DNA from 2 places in the Micromonospora sp. genome. Region 1 is predicted to be linked to the other one. Evidence: predicted binding sites of a transcription regulator. Region 1 holds the regulator's gene; the other holds the start of a gene.
What was found. The regulator HspR, encoded in region 1, represses chaperone genes until heat shock. The targets are predictions, from matches to a motif close to TTGAGTNNNNNNNACTCAA.

Region 2: a site for HspR is predicted at 6,146-6,164, ahead of lon (endopeptidase La). Genes of this name have one in related genera too.

Annotation. Positions count from the first base shown of each region.
Region 1 is NZ_JBMDWU010000053.1:1,316-8,873, forward strand. Features, by position in the region: gene clpB (ATP-dependent chaperone ClpB) at 1-1,515, opposite strand, end outside; gene ACOJTC_RS02335 (hypothetical protein) at 1,603-1,854, opposite strand; gene ACOJTC_RS02340 (cation:proton antiporter regulatory subunit) at 2,130-2,630, shown strand; gene ACOJTC_RS02345 (cation:proton antiporter) at 2,636-3,841, shown strand; gene ACOJTC_RS02350 (hypothetical protein) at 4,018-4,449, shown strand; gene ACOJTC_RS02355 (hypothetical protein) at 4,597-4,806, opposite strand; gene ACOJTC_RS02360 (heat shock protein transcriptional repressor HspR) at 5,054-5,497, opposite strand; gene dnaJ (molecular chaperone DnaJ) at 5,526-6,707, opposite strand; gene grpE (nucleotide exchange factor GrpE) at 6,789-7,532, opposite strand.
Region 2 is NZ_JBMDWU010000046.1:6,138-13,695, reverse strand. Features, by position in the region: gene ACOJTC_RS01900 (glycoside hydrolase family 9 protein) at 1-771, opposite strand, end outside; gene ACOJTC_RS01895 (2'-5' RNA ligase family protein) at 887-1,414, opposite strand; gene ACOJTC_RS01890 (DEAD/DEAH box helicase) at 1,514-3,232, shown strand; gene ACOJTC_RS01885 (DoxX family protein) at 3,289-3,654, opposite strand; gene lon (endopeptidase La) at 3,786-6,122, opposite strand; gene ACOJTC_RS01875 (histone-like nucleoid-structuring protein Lsr2) at 6,366-6,713, shown strand; gene ACOJTC_RS01870 (hypothetical protein) at 6,931-7,558, opposite strand, start outside.

The DNA.
Region 1 (7,558 bases):
GTAACGCAGCTCGGCGGCGCGTTCCAGCTCGCCGTCGCGTTCGGCCCGCTCGGCCTCGCCGCCGAGGCGTTCCAGCTCCTCCTTGGCGGTGGAGAGCTTGGTGATGTGGCTCTTCTCGGTCTGCCAGCGCTCGGACAGCGCGGTGAGCTGCTCACGCTTGTCGGCCAGCTCCTTGCGCAGCCGCTCCAGCCGCTCGGCGGAGGCGGCGTCGGGCTCCTTGGCCAGCGCCATCTCCTCGATCTCCAGCCGGCGGACCGCCCGTTCGATCTCGTCCACCTCGACCGGCCGGGAGTCGATCTCCATGCGGAGCCGGGACGCGGACTCGTCGACCAGGTCGATCGCCTTGTCCGGCAGGAACCGGTCGGTGATGTACCGGTCGGACAGCGACGCGGCGGCGACCAGTGCGGCGTCGGTGATCCGGACGCCGTGGTGCACCTCGTAGCGCTCCTTGAGGCCACGCAGGATGCCGATGGTGTCCTCGATGGTCGGCTCGCCGACCAGCACCGGCTGGAACCGGCGCTCCAGCGCCGGGTCCTTCTCGATGTGCTCGCGGTACTCGTCGAGGGTGGTCGCGCCGACCATCCGCAGCTCACCGCGCGCCAGCATCGGCTTGAGCATGTTGCCGGCGTCCATCGAGCCCTCGCCCTTGCCCGCGCCGACCACCGTGTGCAGCTCGTCGAGGAAGGTGATGACCTGCCCGTTCGAGTTCTTGATCTCCTCCAGGACGGACTTGAGCCGCTCCTCGAACTGGCCCCGGTACTGCGCACCGGCGACCATCGCGCCGAGGTCGAGCGAGACCAACTTCTTGTCCCGCAGCGACTCGGGCACGTCCCCGGCCACGATCCGCTGGGCCAGGCCCTCGACGATCGCGGTCTTGCCGACGCCGGGCTCGCCGATCAGCACCGGGTTGTTCTTGGTACGCCGGGAGAGCACCTGGACCACCCGACGGATCTCCGAATCCCGCCCGATCACCGGGTCGATCTTGCCGTCCCGGGCGCTGGCGGTGAGGTCGACGCCGTACTTGGCAAGCGCCTGGTAGGTCTGCTCCGGGTCGGCGGTGGTGACCCGCCGGTCCCCGCCGCGCACCGTCGGGAACGCGGCGACCAGGTTCTCCTCGGTGGCCCCGGCGGTCTTCAGCGCGTTGGACACCGCGCCACCCACCCGGGCCAGGCCGGCGAGCAGGTGCTCGGTGGAGGTGTACTCGTCGCCGAGCGGACGGGCGATCTGCTCGGCGGCGCCGATGGCGTTGACGAACTCGCGGGCGAGGGTGGGCTCGGCGATGCTGGACCCACGGGCGGCGGGCAGCGCGTCGACCGAGCGCTGCGCGACCCGGCGCAGCCCGGCGGGGTCGGCACCCACGGCGCGCAGCAGGCCGGCGGCGGTGGAGCCGTCGGTGTCGAGCAGGGCCAGCAGCAGGTGCCAGGGTTCCACGGTGGCGTGACCACGCTGGTTGGCCAGCGCGACCGCACCGGTGATGGTTTCGCGGCTCTTGGTGGTGAGTCGTTCCGTGTTCATGGGCTCCCCCGGGATCGGCGTGTCCACTAGTAAGAGACACCATCAGAGTTGAGCCTATTCCGCTCAACTCTGCCAACGTGGCGTGGGTCACAATCTCCGGGAACGGGCGGCGTTCGGTGGCCAGCGGGGCAGGCGGGACGTGCAGGGCGTCTCGTGACCGGCCCGCAGCACACACCGGCGGCCGGTCTCCAGTCGGACGTCGCAGAAGACCCGGTGACGTACCCCCTGATCATCCTCGGCGGACACGGTGGTCTCGCCGGGGTCCACGTGGGCGAGGAAGGCCAGCGAGCGGGCCGCCGTCCGGGCGAGCACCCTGGCCCGCGGCGGCATGAGCAACATCGGCCCGATGGCGGTGTCGAACGGGGTCGGACCCCGCAACATCGCCCCCGACGAGTGGATCTGTGATCGCGGTTCCTCCTGGGCGGTCGGTTGTTCCGGGCGGAGCGGTGCGGTGCGGTGGGTGCGGCGCGGTGACCGGGCGGGGCGGGCGGCGCGGTGAGGGGTGTGACCCGTCGGGGGGTGGGTGGACACGGGCGGTGGCGGGGGTGGCACGCTCGCGAGCAGGGCAGACATCCGTCGGGCCGAGGTGGAGGGCAGGGTATAACCTCTCGTCCGTGCGAGTACGAGTCGAACAGACCGCCCTACCGGGAATCGGCGTCCGTCATGACCTGATGACGGAGTCCGGCCGCCGGCTCGGTGTGGTCTCCCACCGCAATGGCCGCCGCGACCTGGTCCTCTACGACCCGGACGATCCCGACTCCTGTCAGCACGACATCCCGCTGACCGACGACGAGGCCGAGGCGCTCGCCGACATCCTCGGCGCGTCGCTGATGCTGGGTCAGCTCTCCGGCCTGCGCGAGCAGGCGGCCGGGCTGCTCACCGAGCAGATCGCCATCCCGGCCGGGTCGAAGTACGTCAACAAGCGGCTCGGTGACACCAAGGCACGCACCCGTACCAGCGCCTCGATCGTGGCGGTGCTCCGGCAGGGCGAGGTCAACGTCTCGCCCGATCCCACCTTCCGCTTCGCGGCCGGTGACGTGGTGGTCGTGGTCGGCACCCGGCAGGGTCTCGACGGGGTGACCGCCATCCTCGCCGACAGTGACCCGGACGGCTGAGGCGGATGCACGAAACCACAACCCTACTGGTCGAGGTCGGCGCTCTCCTCCTGCTGCTCGGGCTGCTCGGTCGGCTCAGCCGCCGGTTCGGCGTCTCCCCCATCCCGCTCTACCTGCTCGCCGGCCTCGCGTTCGGCCACGGCGGTCTGCTGCCGCTGGCCGCCAGCGAGGAGTTCTTCGCCGTCGGCGCCGAGATCGGCGTCATCCTGCTGCTGGTCATGCTCGGCCTGGAATACAGCGCCAACGAGCTGGTCGGCAACCTGCGCTCGGCGGCGCCGGCCGGCCTGATCGACGCGGTCCTCAACGCCCTGCCCGGGTTCGGCTTCGCGCTGCTGCTCGGTTGGGGCTGGGTGGCGGCCGTGGTGCTCGGCGGCATCACCTGGATCTCGTCCTCCGGGGTGATCGCCAAGGTGCTCGGCGACCTCGGCCGGGTCGGTAACCGGGAAACCCCGGTCATCCTGTCCGTGCTGGTCATCGAGGACCTGGCGATGGCGCTCTACCTGCCGCTGGTGACCGCGCTGCTGGCCGGCGTTGGCCTGGTCAAGGGCGGCATAGCGCTGGGCATCGCGGTGCTCACCGTGGTGGTCGTGCTGGTCGTCGCCATCCGCTTCGGTCACCTGATCTCCGCCGCCCTGTCGGCGAAGGACCCGGAGGCGCTGCTGCTCGGGGTGCTCGGCCTGACCCTGCTGGTCGCCGGGATCGCCGCCCGGCTCCAGGTCTCCGCCGCCGTCGGGGCGTTCCTGGTCGGCATCGCCCTGTCCGGGCCGGTGGCGCACCACGCCACCGAACTGCTCTCCCCGCTGCGGGACCTCTTCGCCGCCGTCTTCTTCGTCTTCTTCGGCCTGGTCACCGACCCCCGGGACATGCCGCCGGTGCTGCTGCCCGCGATCGCGCTGGCCGTGGTCACCATGGGGACGAAGCTGGTCACCGGCTACCTGGCGGCCCGCCGGGCCGGGATCGCCGAGCCCGGCCGGTGGCGGGCCGGTTTCGCCCTGATGCCCCGCGGTGAGTTCTCCATCGTCATCGCCGGTCTCGCGGTCGCCGCCGGCACCGTCGAACCCAAGCTGGCCGCGCTCGCCACGGCGTACGTGCTGATCACCGTGATCACCGGTCCGATGCTCGCCCGGCTGCCCGACATGCACTGGTTCAAGCAGCGGGTGCGGCGGAGGATCGCCGCCCGCCAGGCCCGGCCGGTACCGGCCACGGACTGAGTTTCGCCTGGCCAGGTCGACCGCGCGGGTCGGCCTGGCCAGGGCATCCGTTGCCGAATTGCTTCCCGGCAGGTCTTCCGCCGGCCGGGTGACGGCGGCTAGCGTTGCGCCCCAGCAGGCCAGGGTCTCGCGGGCGGACGGAGGCATCCCGCGGGCGTGAGCGGGAAGGTTGCCGGGTGAGCGCGCACGGTCCGACGTTCCGCGGCTTCGCCAACCCCGTCGACCCGTCACCGGCGGAGTTGCGGGCCTGGGCGTACCAACCCGACTCGGTGCCGTTGACCTCGCTGCCCCAGGACTGGGACCTGCTGGTGGCGGGTGACCACCTGGTGCTCACCCTCTTCGAGCTGGCCCGGGACCCGGCCTGCCCGGCCCGCCGTTTCGCCCTGCACTGCCTCTACATCTACGCCGCCGACGGCATCCGGACGAAGTTCCGCGCCCACCCCCGGCGTCGGTTCCGCAAGCTGGTGGAGCAGGCCGAGCGCGACGGCGACGAGTTGGTGCGCAACTGGGCGCACAACAGCCGGATGCTGCTGGCCCGGCAGGAACTCTTCACCTACCACGACTGGTGCGAGGGCGGCCTGGTCCGGGACAACCGCCGCCTCGGCTGACGTCGCGGTCGGGCCGGAGCCGCCCCACCATTTCGGTCGGGCCGGAGCCGCCCCATCACGTCGGTCGGGCCGGAGCCGCCCCACCACGCCCGGACGGCGAACGGGCCGGGACCCCCCGTGGGTCCCGGCCCGCACGTCGGCGGATCGTCAGCGTTGCGATCCGCCCTGGTCGCCGCGTTTCGGCTCGGCCTGCCCCCGGTTCGCCCTGCGGGCGTTCCGGTCGGCAAACCTGCCGTCCTTCACGGTGTCGGAGAAGGTGCCCCGGGTGACCCGGTCGAACTTCTCCCGGACGTTCTCGGCCACCTGGTCGAGCCGCTCCTCCGCCTGCCGGGCCACCTTCTTCGCCGATTCCGCCACGGTTCCCCCCGTTGTCGGAGTCCGGATTGGTCCGCTTGCGCCTGATTCACAGGTTAACGGGACAGCCCTGCTCCCGGCGGGGGAATGCCTGAACCCCGCCGGTCAGCGTCCCGCCTCGGGGAGATTCACTCCAGATACGCCGAATAGCGGCATCCCGTCGAGGGGATGCCGCTATTCGCGCCCAGAAGTGTTGATCATGCCGGTCGGGTACGGCGAGGGCACCGGAGCACCCGCCCGGAAGTGTCGATCATGTCGGGCCGGTGCGGCGGGGACGCCAGACCACCAGCGCCGTCGAGGTGCGGCTGGTCGGCACCAGGTCGCCCCGGGAGAAGCCGCTGGCCAGCGTCTCCAGCTCGGCGATCCGCCGGTACGCGGCGTCCAGCTCCGCCTCCAGCCGGGCCACCCGCTGCTGGGCCTGCTCCACCAGGCGTTCCAGCCCGATGATCCGCTTCACCCCGGCCAGGTTGACGCCCTCGTCCTGGCTGAGCCGCTGCACCTCGCGCAGCAGGACGACGTCCCGCACGCTGTAGCGTCGCCCGCCACCGGCCGCCCGACCGGCCTGCACCAGGCCGAGCCGGTCGTACTGGCGCAGCGTCTGCGGGTGCATGCCCGCCATCCGTGCCGCAACCGAGATCATCAGCACCTTGGCCTCGTAGGCAGGGTCACCCGAACCGACGAACCCGTCCGACATCCCACTCACCTCCGCACCCGTCCACCGGTCAACCGACCCGACGCACCCGCGCGTCGAGATGTTCCCGGGCGGCCGGCGGCGTCGCCCCGGCGAACGACTCCAGCGCCGCCCGCGCCTCGTCCGACACCGTCGCCGGCACCACCACATCCAGCGTGACCAGCAGGTCGCCGGCCCGCCCGTCCCGTCGTACGACACCCTTGCCCCGGGCCCGCAGCACCCGCCCGGACGGGGTGCCCGGCGGGACGCGCAGGGTCACCGCGCCGTCCAGCGTGGGTACCCGCAGGTCGGTGCCGAGCACCGCCTCGGCGAAGGTGATCGGCACGGCCAGCGTCAGATCGTCACCGGTACGCCCGAACAGGTCGTCCGGGCGGACCTTCACCTGCACGAACAGGTCACCCGCCGGCCCACCGCGCTGCCCCGGCTCGCCCCGCCCGGCCAGCCTGATCCGCTGGCCGTCGGCCACCCCGGCGGGGAACCGGACGTTGAGCGTGCGGGCCTTGGTGACCCCGCCGGTGCCCTGGCACTCGGGGCACTTCTCCTCGACGACCGTCCCGACGCCCTGGCAGTTGCGGCACGGCTCGGAGAAGCTGAACGACCCCTGGTCCCGGGTGGTCACCCCGGCACCGTGACAGACCGGGCAGGCGGTCGGTTGGGTACCCGGCTTCGCGCCGTTGCCGTGGCAGGTGTCGCAGACCCCGGGGGCGCGCAACGTCAACGGCAGGGTGACGCCCCGGACGGCGTCGCCGAAGTCGAGCGCGACCTCGGCCTCCACGTCCCGGCCCCGGGCCGGTCCACGCGCCCGGGTCGGGCCGGCGCCACCACCGCCGGAGAAGATCGAACTGAACAGGTCGGTGAAGCCGCCGCCACCGAACCGGTTGTCCCCGCCCCCGCCGCCGCCGAACAGGTCGGAGACGTCGAACGGGACCCCGCCGGGCTGACCGGGGCCGCGGGCGCCCCGCCGGAACGCGCCCGAGCCGAACAGGGAGCGCATCTCGTCGTACTCGCGGCGTTTGGCGTCGTCGCCGAGCACCGCGTACGCCTCGGAGACGCCCTTGAACCGCTCCTCGGCCTTCGGGTCACCGGGGTTGTGGTCCGGGTGCGACTCCCGGGCCAGTTTCCGGTACGACTTCTTGATCTCGTCCGAGGAGGCGGACTTCTCCACGCCCAACGTGGCGTAGAAGTCCTTCTCGATCCAGTCCTTGGAACTCACCGGTCCACCCCCTTCCGTGAGTTGTGGCCCGGTCGCCCCGCCCACCGCGGGAGGCGGGCGGGGCGCCCGGATGGCCGTGCACTACTCCGGGTCGGCGACCGCGACCATGGCCGGCCGCAGCAGCCGCTCGCCGAGCAGGTAACCCCGACGCATCACCTGCACGCAGGTGGGCTCGTCGACGTCCGGTGAGGTCTGGTGCGCGACCGCCTCGTGCCGGGTCGGGTCGAACGGGTCGCCCTGCTCGCCGAAGGGCGTCAGGCCGAACTTGCCCAGCGCCGTGGTGAGCTGCTCCGCCACGGTGCCGAACGGCCCGACCAGGTCGCCGTGTTCCCGGGCCCGGTCCAGGTCGTCCAGGATGGGCAGCAGCGCGGCGAGCACCGAGCCGGTCGCCTGCTCCTGGACCACGCCCCGGTCCCGGTCCACCCGCTTGCGGTAGTTGGCGTACTCCGCCGACACCCGCTGCAGGTCCCGGGTCCGCTCGTCCAGCTCGGCCCGGAGGGCCTCCAACTCGGCGCCGAGCGGGGAGCCCGTGGCGCTGCCGTCGACCGGCTGCGCGGGGGCGTCCACCACCGGCGGACCGGTCGGTGCCGGGTCGTCGAGGGCGGTGGCCTCGGCCTCGATCTCGTCGACCACCACCTCGGACTCCTCGACCAGCCCCTCGGCCGGGACGTCGGCCCCGGCGTCGGCGGCGGCGGGCGTCTCCTCGGTCTTGCCGAGCTTGCGGTTGTCCCGGATGACGACCCGCGGCCCGTCGTCGGTGGGCGCGGAGCCACCCGGCGTCGACCCGGAGGTGTCCGGGTCGGCGGCTCGTGGCTTCTCCGTCATGCGACTACCTCGTTCCCTGTGCGGTG
Region 2 (7,558 bases), on a different contig from region 1:
GAACTCCAACTCCCAGCGGGCCTCGTCGAGCACGTCCGGCACCCCGTTGGACCGCTCGGGGATGGCCAGCGTGCCGTCGGCGACGGCGGACCGGTCCGCCCCGCTGACGTACAGCGTGCGCTCGTAGATGTTCTGCAGCTGCCAGGTGGACAGGCCGCCGTTGACCACGTACTTGCCCTGGTCACCGGCGTCGTACCAGCCACCGCGCACGTCCAGGGTGTAACCGCAGGAGGTGCGGCACGGCACGTTGTTGTCCCCCCGGTTGGGGGCGACGTTGACGTGCCCGGCCGGGCGGGCGTAGCGGGAGCCGACGTACTGGGCGTCGATCGGGGTGCCGCTGCGCTGGTGGTAGAAGAACGCCAGCGAGTCGCCGCGCAGCCGGCGGACCGGGTCGGCGGAGATGTCGAACGGGTAGCTGTTGCTCCCGCCGACCGACAGCACGTAGCCGGCGCCCGGGGTGTCGTAGGCCGAGAAGTCCGCGATGTGCACCGGGTCGCCGGAGAGCGCGTCGGTGCCCCGGACCGTGGTCTGCCCGGAGGCGACCGTGGCGCCGCCGGCGTTGCGCAGCGTCCAGCCGAGCGGGGAGTTCGCGGAGTTCACGACGGTGGCCTGCTTGGGCAGCCCTGGCACGTAGGCGACCTGGTTGACCTTGACCGGTGAGCCGGGGTCGGGGGCGGCGGAGGCGAGCTGCGGCACGGCCGCGAGCCCGCCGAGGGCGAGCAGGGCGGCAGCCGCGAGCGCGACCGGACGCCGTCGGGGATGCTGGGGCATGGGGCCTCTTCCGGTGGGGATGGCAGTGACCATCCGACCGGACCGGCGCAGCAGTGATCCGCCGGGCGGTCGGATGGACCGTCGACGGGAGCGCTCCGCCCACCATAGACCACCGTCAGTCCGCCGGGAAGTCACCGCCCAACGGCCGGACGGTCCGGGTGTCGCCGTCGTAGCTGCGCGCCGCCACGAGGGTGCCCGCCGGCCGCTCCCCGCCGACCAGGGCGCGGGCCAGCCGCCGGTCGTGGTCGCGGAAGCGCAGCGCGAGGCTCAGGTGCGGCACCCAGTTCCCCGGGGCGTGCCAGGGCCGCTGCCCGTCCGCGCCGTCCAGTGCCGCCCAGACGGCTGCGTGCAGGGCGGTCAGCGCCGGGCCGGGCCGGACCAGCCACACCAGCGGGGCGCTGCCGTCGAGCACCGTCACCCGCTCCAGGGTGACCGGCAGCGGCAACGCGGTGGCGAACAGGGCGGCGAGCCGGTCGGCCGCGCCGGGCGGGAACGCCTCGACGGCGGCCAGCGTCAGGTGCGGCCGGTTCGTCGGGTGGCCGTGCCGGGCCAGGCTGGGCAGCCCCGCCGCGGCCAGCCGGTCCCAGGCGGCCCGCACCGTCCGCTCCAGCGCCGGGCAGCAGAGCAGTTCCACCGTACGCACGCCCGTCAGGCTAACCGGCGGGCGGGCCCGGCTGTGCCGGTCGGCACGGTGGGGCCGGTCGGCGGCACGGCCCGACCGGGGTGATGGAAAACTTTGGTCATGAGTTCCGCACCCACACCGACCGACCTCTCCGCGCCCGACGACTCCGACGGCGGGCCCGCCTTCGTGGATCTCGGGCTGCGCGCCGAGCTGCTGGGCGCCCTCGCCGCGCTCGGCTACGAGGAGCCGACCCCGATCCAGCGGGAGGCGATCCCCCTGCTGCTGTCGGGACGGGACCTGCTCGGGCAGGCGGCCACCGGTACGGGCAAGACCGCCGCGTTCGCCCTGCCCCTGTTGCAGCGGATGCCGCAGGACCGTCAGGGCGGTGACCCGGTGTCGCTGGTGCTGGTGCCCACCCGGGAACTGGCCGTGCAGGTCTCCGAGGCGTTCCACCGCTACGGCAAGGACCTGGGCGCCCGGGTGCTGCCGATCTACGGCGGCCAGCCGATCGGCCGCCAGCTACGCGCCCTGGACCTGGGCGTGGACGTGGTGGTGGCGACCCCGGGCCGGGCCCTGGACCACATCGCCCGGGGCACCCTGCGGTTGGGTTCGCTGGCCACGGTGGTGCTGGACGAGGCCGACGAGATGCTCGACATGGGCTTCGCCGAGGACATCGAGGCGATCCTGGAGCACGCGCCCGCGCAGCGGCAGACGGTGCTCTTCTCGGCCACCATGCCGGCCCGGATCGACGGGTTGGCCCGCCAGCACCTGACCGACCCGGAGCGCATCCAGATCGGGCGGGAGCAGCCGGTGGCCGGCGAGGCCCCCCGGGTACGGCAGAGCGCCTACATCGTCAGCCGGGCGCACAAGCCGGCGCTGCTGGGCCGGGTGCTGGACGTGGAGTCCCCGACGGCGGCGATCGTCTTCTGCCGCAGCCGGGAGGAGGTCGACCGGCTCACCGAGACGATGAACGGGCGGGGTTACCGGGCCGAGGCGCTGCACGGCGGGATGAGCCAGGAGCAGCGGGACCGGGTGATGGGGCGGCTGCGCGCCGGCACCGCCGACCTGCTGGTGGCCACCGACGTGGCGGCCCGGGGTCTGGACGTCGAGCAGCTCACCCACGTGGTCAACTACGACGTGCCGTCCGCGCCGGAGTCGTACGTGCACCGGATCGGCCGGGTGGGCCGGGCCGGCCGGGAGGGGGTGGCGATCACCCTGGCCGAGCCCCGGGAGCACCGGATGCTCAAGACCATCGAGCGGGTCACCGGCCAGCGGATCACCATCGACAAGATCCCGACGGTGGCCGACCTGCGCACCCGGCGGCTGGCGCTGACCCAGGCGGCGCTGCGGGAGAGCCTGCTGGAGGACGACCTGGACCCGTTCCGGGTGATCGTCGAGTCGCTGTCGGACGAGTTCGACCTGATGGAGGTGGCGCTGGCGGCGGTCAAGCTGGCCCACGAGGCGGCCCTGCCGGGCTCCGACGACGAGGAGGAGATCCCGCAGGTGGCGGTCCGCCCGCCCCGCGAGGCCCGGCCGGGGTTCGACAGCCGGGGCGGGGAGCGGCGCGGCGGTGGCCGGCCCCGCACGGGCGGCACCGCGCAGGTCTTCATCGGTCTGGGCCGCCGGGCCGGGGTCCGCCCGCAGGATCTGGTCGGCGCGATCACCGGGGAGACCCGGGTCAGCGGCCGGGACATCGGCTCGATCGAGATCGCCGACCGGTTCTCGCTGGTGGAGGTGCCGCAGGGCGTCGCCGACGAGGTGATCGCCGGGCTGCGCAACAGCACCATCAAGGGCCGCAAGGCGACCGTACGCCGCGACCGCGGCGTCGACGGGCGCTGACCCGGACGCGACACCGGCCCGCACCCCCTCGACGGGGCGCGGGCCGGTCGCGTTCGTCAGAGCGGGTACGGCCCGAACCGGCCCCAGGCGACGATCGCCGCCAGGACCAGCAGCACCACGGTCAGCGCGGTGCCGGGGTGTTCCTTGGCGCGGGCGTGCACCACGACCGCGCCGACCATCACGATGACCAGCCCGACGGCGGCCAGCGGGGTGAGCACCGTGGCGATGCCGGTGAGGCCGGGCAGGACCAGCCCCAGCGCGGCCAGCACCTCGGCCGCGCCGAGCGCCTTGACCTGCAGCGGCGGGGTGTTCCGCACCCAGGCCATCCGGTCGAGCAGCTTCTCCTTGGGCTGGATGAGTTTGGTCAGTCCCGCGCCGGCGAAGAGCGCGGCGAGCAGGATCTGCACGATCCACAGGAACATGTTCACGGGTGGTCGCCTCCGGGGGTGCCACCGGGCGGTGGCGGACGCGGGAAACGGGAGGGGTCCAGATTACGGGGCCGCAGCGGCCCCCGACGCCGGGCGCGACGTCGGGGGCCGTGGGTGGGTTCCGGTCAGGCGGCGCCGACCGGTCGACCGCCGAGCGTGTCCGCGTCGATCTCGGCCGGGCGCAACGCCAGGGCGAGCACGTCGGCCACGTCGGCCAGGGTGTGCACGGTCAGCGCCTCGCGCACCTCGGTGGGCAGGTCGTCGAGGTCGGGCTCGTTACGGGCCGGGATGATCACCTCGGTCAGGCCGGCCCGGTGCGCGGCGAGCAGCTTCTGCTTCACCCCGCCGATGGGCAGTACCCGGCCGGACAGTGTCACCTCACCGGTCATCCCGAACTCGGGCCGGACCGGTCGGCCGGTCACCAGGGACGCCAGCGCGGTGACCATGGTGATGCCGGCGCTCGGGCCGTCCTTGGGCACCGCACCGGCCGGCACGTGCAGGTGGATCCGGCGTCCGGCCAGGACGTTCGGGTCGAGGCCGTAGCGCCGCCCGTTGGCGCGCAGGTAGGACAGCGCGATGTGGGCGGACTCCTTCATCACGTCACCGAGCTGCCCGGTGAGGGTCAGCCCCGGCTCACCGTCCATGCTGGTGGCCTCGATGAAGAGCACGTCGCCGCCGGCGCCGGTGACGGCCAGGCCGGTGGCCACGCCGGGCACCGCCGTGCGCTCGGCCGATTCCGGGGTGAACTTCGGCCGGCCCAGGTAGCGGGCCAGGGTGTCGGTGTCGACCCGGACCGGGGTCGGGTCGGTGGCCAGGGCCACGGCGACCTTGCGCAGGATCTTCGCCAGGGCCCGTTCGAGCTGCCGGACACCCGCCTCGCGGGTGTACTCACCGGCGATCAACGCCAGCACCTCGTCGGTGACGGTCACCTCGTCGGCGGTCAGGCCGGCCCGCTGGAGCTGCCGGGGCAGCAGGTGGTCGCGGGCGATGGCGACCTTCTCGTCCTCGGTGTACCCGTCCAGGGTGACCAGTTCCATCCGGTCCAGCAACGGGCCGGGGATGGTCTCCACCACGTTGGCGGTGGCCAGGAAGAGCACGTCGGACAGATCGAGGTCGACTTCGAGGTAGTGGTCGCGGAAGGTGTGGTTCTGGGCCGGGTCGAGCACCTCCAGCAGGGCGGCGGCCGGGTCCCCGGCGTACCCGGCGGCGAGCTTGTCGACCTCGTCGAGGAGCACCACCGGGTTCATCGAGCCGGCCTCGCGCAGCGCGCGGACGATCCGGCCGGGCAGCGCGCCGACGTAGGTGCGCCGGTGGCCGCGGATCTCGGCCTCGTCACGGACGCCGCCGAGGGAGACCCGGACGAAGTTGCGGCCCAGCGCCCGGGCGACCGACTCGCCGAGGCTGGACTTGCCGCCCCCGGGCGGGCACGCGAGGGCGAGCACCGCGCCGGAGCCGCGGCCACCGACCACCCCGCGGTTGCGCTCGGCACGCCGGTTGCGCACCGCCAGGTATTCCAGGATGCGGTCCTTGACGTCGGCCAGGCCGGCGTGGTCGGCGTCGAGCACCGCCCGCGCCGCCGTCAGGTCGGTGTTGTCCTCGGTACGCGTGCTCCACGGCATCTCCAGCACCGTGTCCAGCCAGGTGCGGATCCAGCCCGCCTCGGGTGAGGCGTCGCTGGCCCGCTCCAGCTTGCCGACCTCGCGCAGCGCCGCCTCGCGGACCTTGTCCGGCAGGTCGGCGGACTCCACCCGGGAGCGGTAGTCGGCGGAGCCGTCCGGCTCGTCCTCGCCGAGTTCCTTGCGGATCGCGGCGAGCTGCTGGCGGAGCAGGAACTCCCGTTGGGACTTCTCCAGCCCCTCCCGGACGTCGCTGTTGATCTGCTCGGTGACCTCCTGCTCGGCCAGGTGGTCCTTCACCCAGCCGACGAGCAGTTCCAGCCGGGCGGTGACGTCCTGGGCGGCGAGCAGTTCGGTCTTCTGCGCCAGGCTGAGCCAGGGCGCGTAACCGGCCGCGTCGGCGAGTTCGGACAGGTCGGTCATCCGCTCCATCGCGTCGATGACCTGCCAGGCGCCCCGCTGCTGGAGCACGGAGGTCATCAGGGCGCGGTACTCGCGGGCCAGGTCACGGGCGCGGCCGGCGGGGGCGGGTTCGTCGAGCCGGGTGGCCTCCACCCAGAGGGCCGCGCCGGGTCCGGGGACGCCGGAGCCGATCCGGGCGCGGGCGAGGCCACGCACCACGGCGGCGGGCTCACCGTCGGGAAGGCGGCCCACCTTCTCGATGGTGGCGATCGTGCCGACGGGGCCGTACTCGCCGTCGATGCGGGGGACGGCGAGCAGGGTCTTGTCGCCGCTGGCCCGGGCGGCGTCGACGGCGGCCTGGGTGGTCGGGTCGAGGGTCACCGGGATGACCATGCCGGGCAGCAGGACGACGTCGGTCAGGGGAAGTACCGGAAGGGTTGCCATCGAGCACCTGCCATCACTTGAGGTTGAGCGTGTCTCACTCAAGTCACAAACCGTGCCCCATGTTCCGACGTGTGACTCAGGACACATCCCAGCCGTACCGCCACCGCCGGCCAGCATTGGCCGCACCCGGATTTCCCAGGATTGGCGCGACCCGCCAAATGAAAGGGAGGCATATTGTTGCGGATTTGCCGTCAGATACGTCAAACTCTTAGCACACCCCGATCACCACAGGGAGTAATGGCGATGGCAAGGAAAGTAATCACCGTTCTGACCGACGACCTCGACGGCGGAAAGGCCGATCGGACCGTCGAGTTCAGCCTGGATGGGGCGGCGTACACCATCGACCTCTCCGACGAGAACGCGGGGGTGCTGCGCAAGGCGCTCGACGCCTACATCACCGCTGGCCGTCGAATGGGCCGAGGCGCCGTCGAGGCCGGTCGCCCCGCCCGGCGCCCCGCCCGGCCCGGCGTCTCGGGAATGGATCGCGAGCAGAACCGCGCCATCCGGGAATGGGCGACCAAGAACGGACACGAAATCTCCGAGCGCGGGCGCATCCCGGTCTCGGTCGTGGAGGCGTGGAAGAACCGCTGACAGCGGGCCGGTTCACGAACGGGCACGCCGGGGTCACGCTGGGATATCAGCGTGACCCCGGCGTTTTTGCCGTGTCCACAATGTCCATCCGACGACCCCGCACCGAAAACATCCGCCGGTACGCTGTCCGCCCGCCGCACGCACCCGGGGCGGGCACGCAACGACTGCGGGCCACCCCGGGAAGTCCCGGGGTGGCCCGCAGTCGTTGCCGGTCGGGTCAGTTGACCCGGATGCGCACCACGTCGAAGGCGGGGGTCTGGTTGGCCCGCTCCATCATCGGCACCCGGTGCGAGCCGTCGCCGGCCCAGACCGCGCACTGCGCCGTACCCGACTGCGGCAGGCCCGGGATCTGGATGGTCACGTCGTCGGCCTGGTTGCCGCCCTTGCCGTCCTCGGTGGCGACGAAGAACGCCGGCACGTCCTGCGGGTTCGAGGGCGCCTGGTTGGTGTTCTGGAGCATCCGGCAGGCGGTGTGGAAGTGACCGCGGGTCAGGCCCTGACCGTTGAGCACCGAACTCTCCAGGTAGTAGCCGCCCTGGCCGGCCGCCAGGAACCGGTCACGGACCAGGTTGCGGGTGGAGACCTTCAGGGTGAACGCCTGGTTGCGCTGCACCTGGTTGGGGAACTGGGTGATCAGCAGCGACGGGTTGTTGGCCGCCGCGCCCACCTCGCCGAACGCGGTGCTGACGCACCGGTTGCCGTTCTGGAAGCCGTCGTGCGCCTGCAACCGGCTGTTGGCGCAGTCCTTGGCCAGCACGCCCAGCGCGTTGCCGTTGTTGCCGTTGTTACCGCCGTTGTTGTTCTGGCCGCCGTTGTTGCCGTTGTTGCCGTTCTGGCCGCCGTTG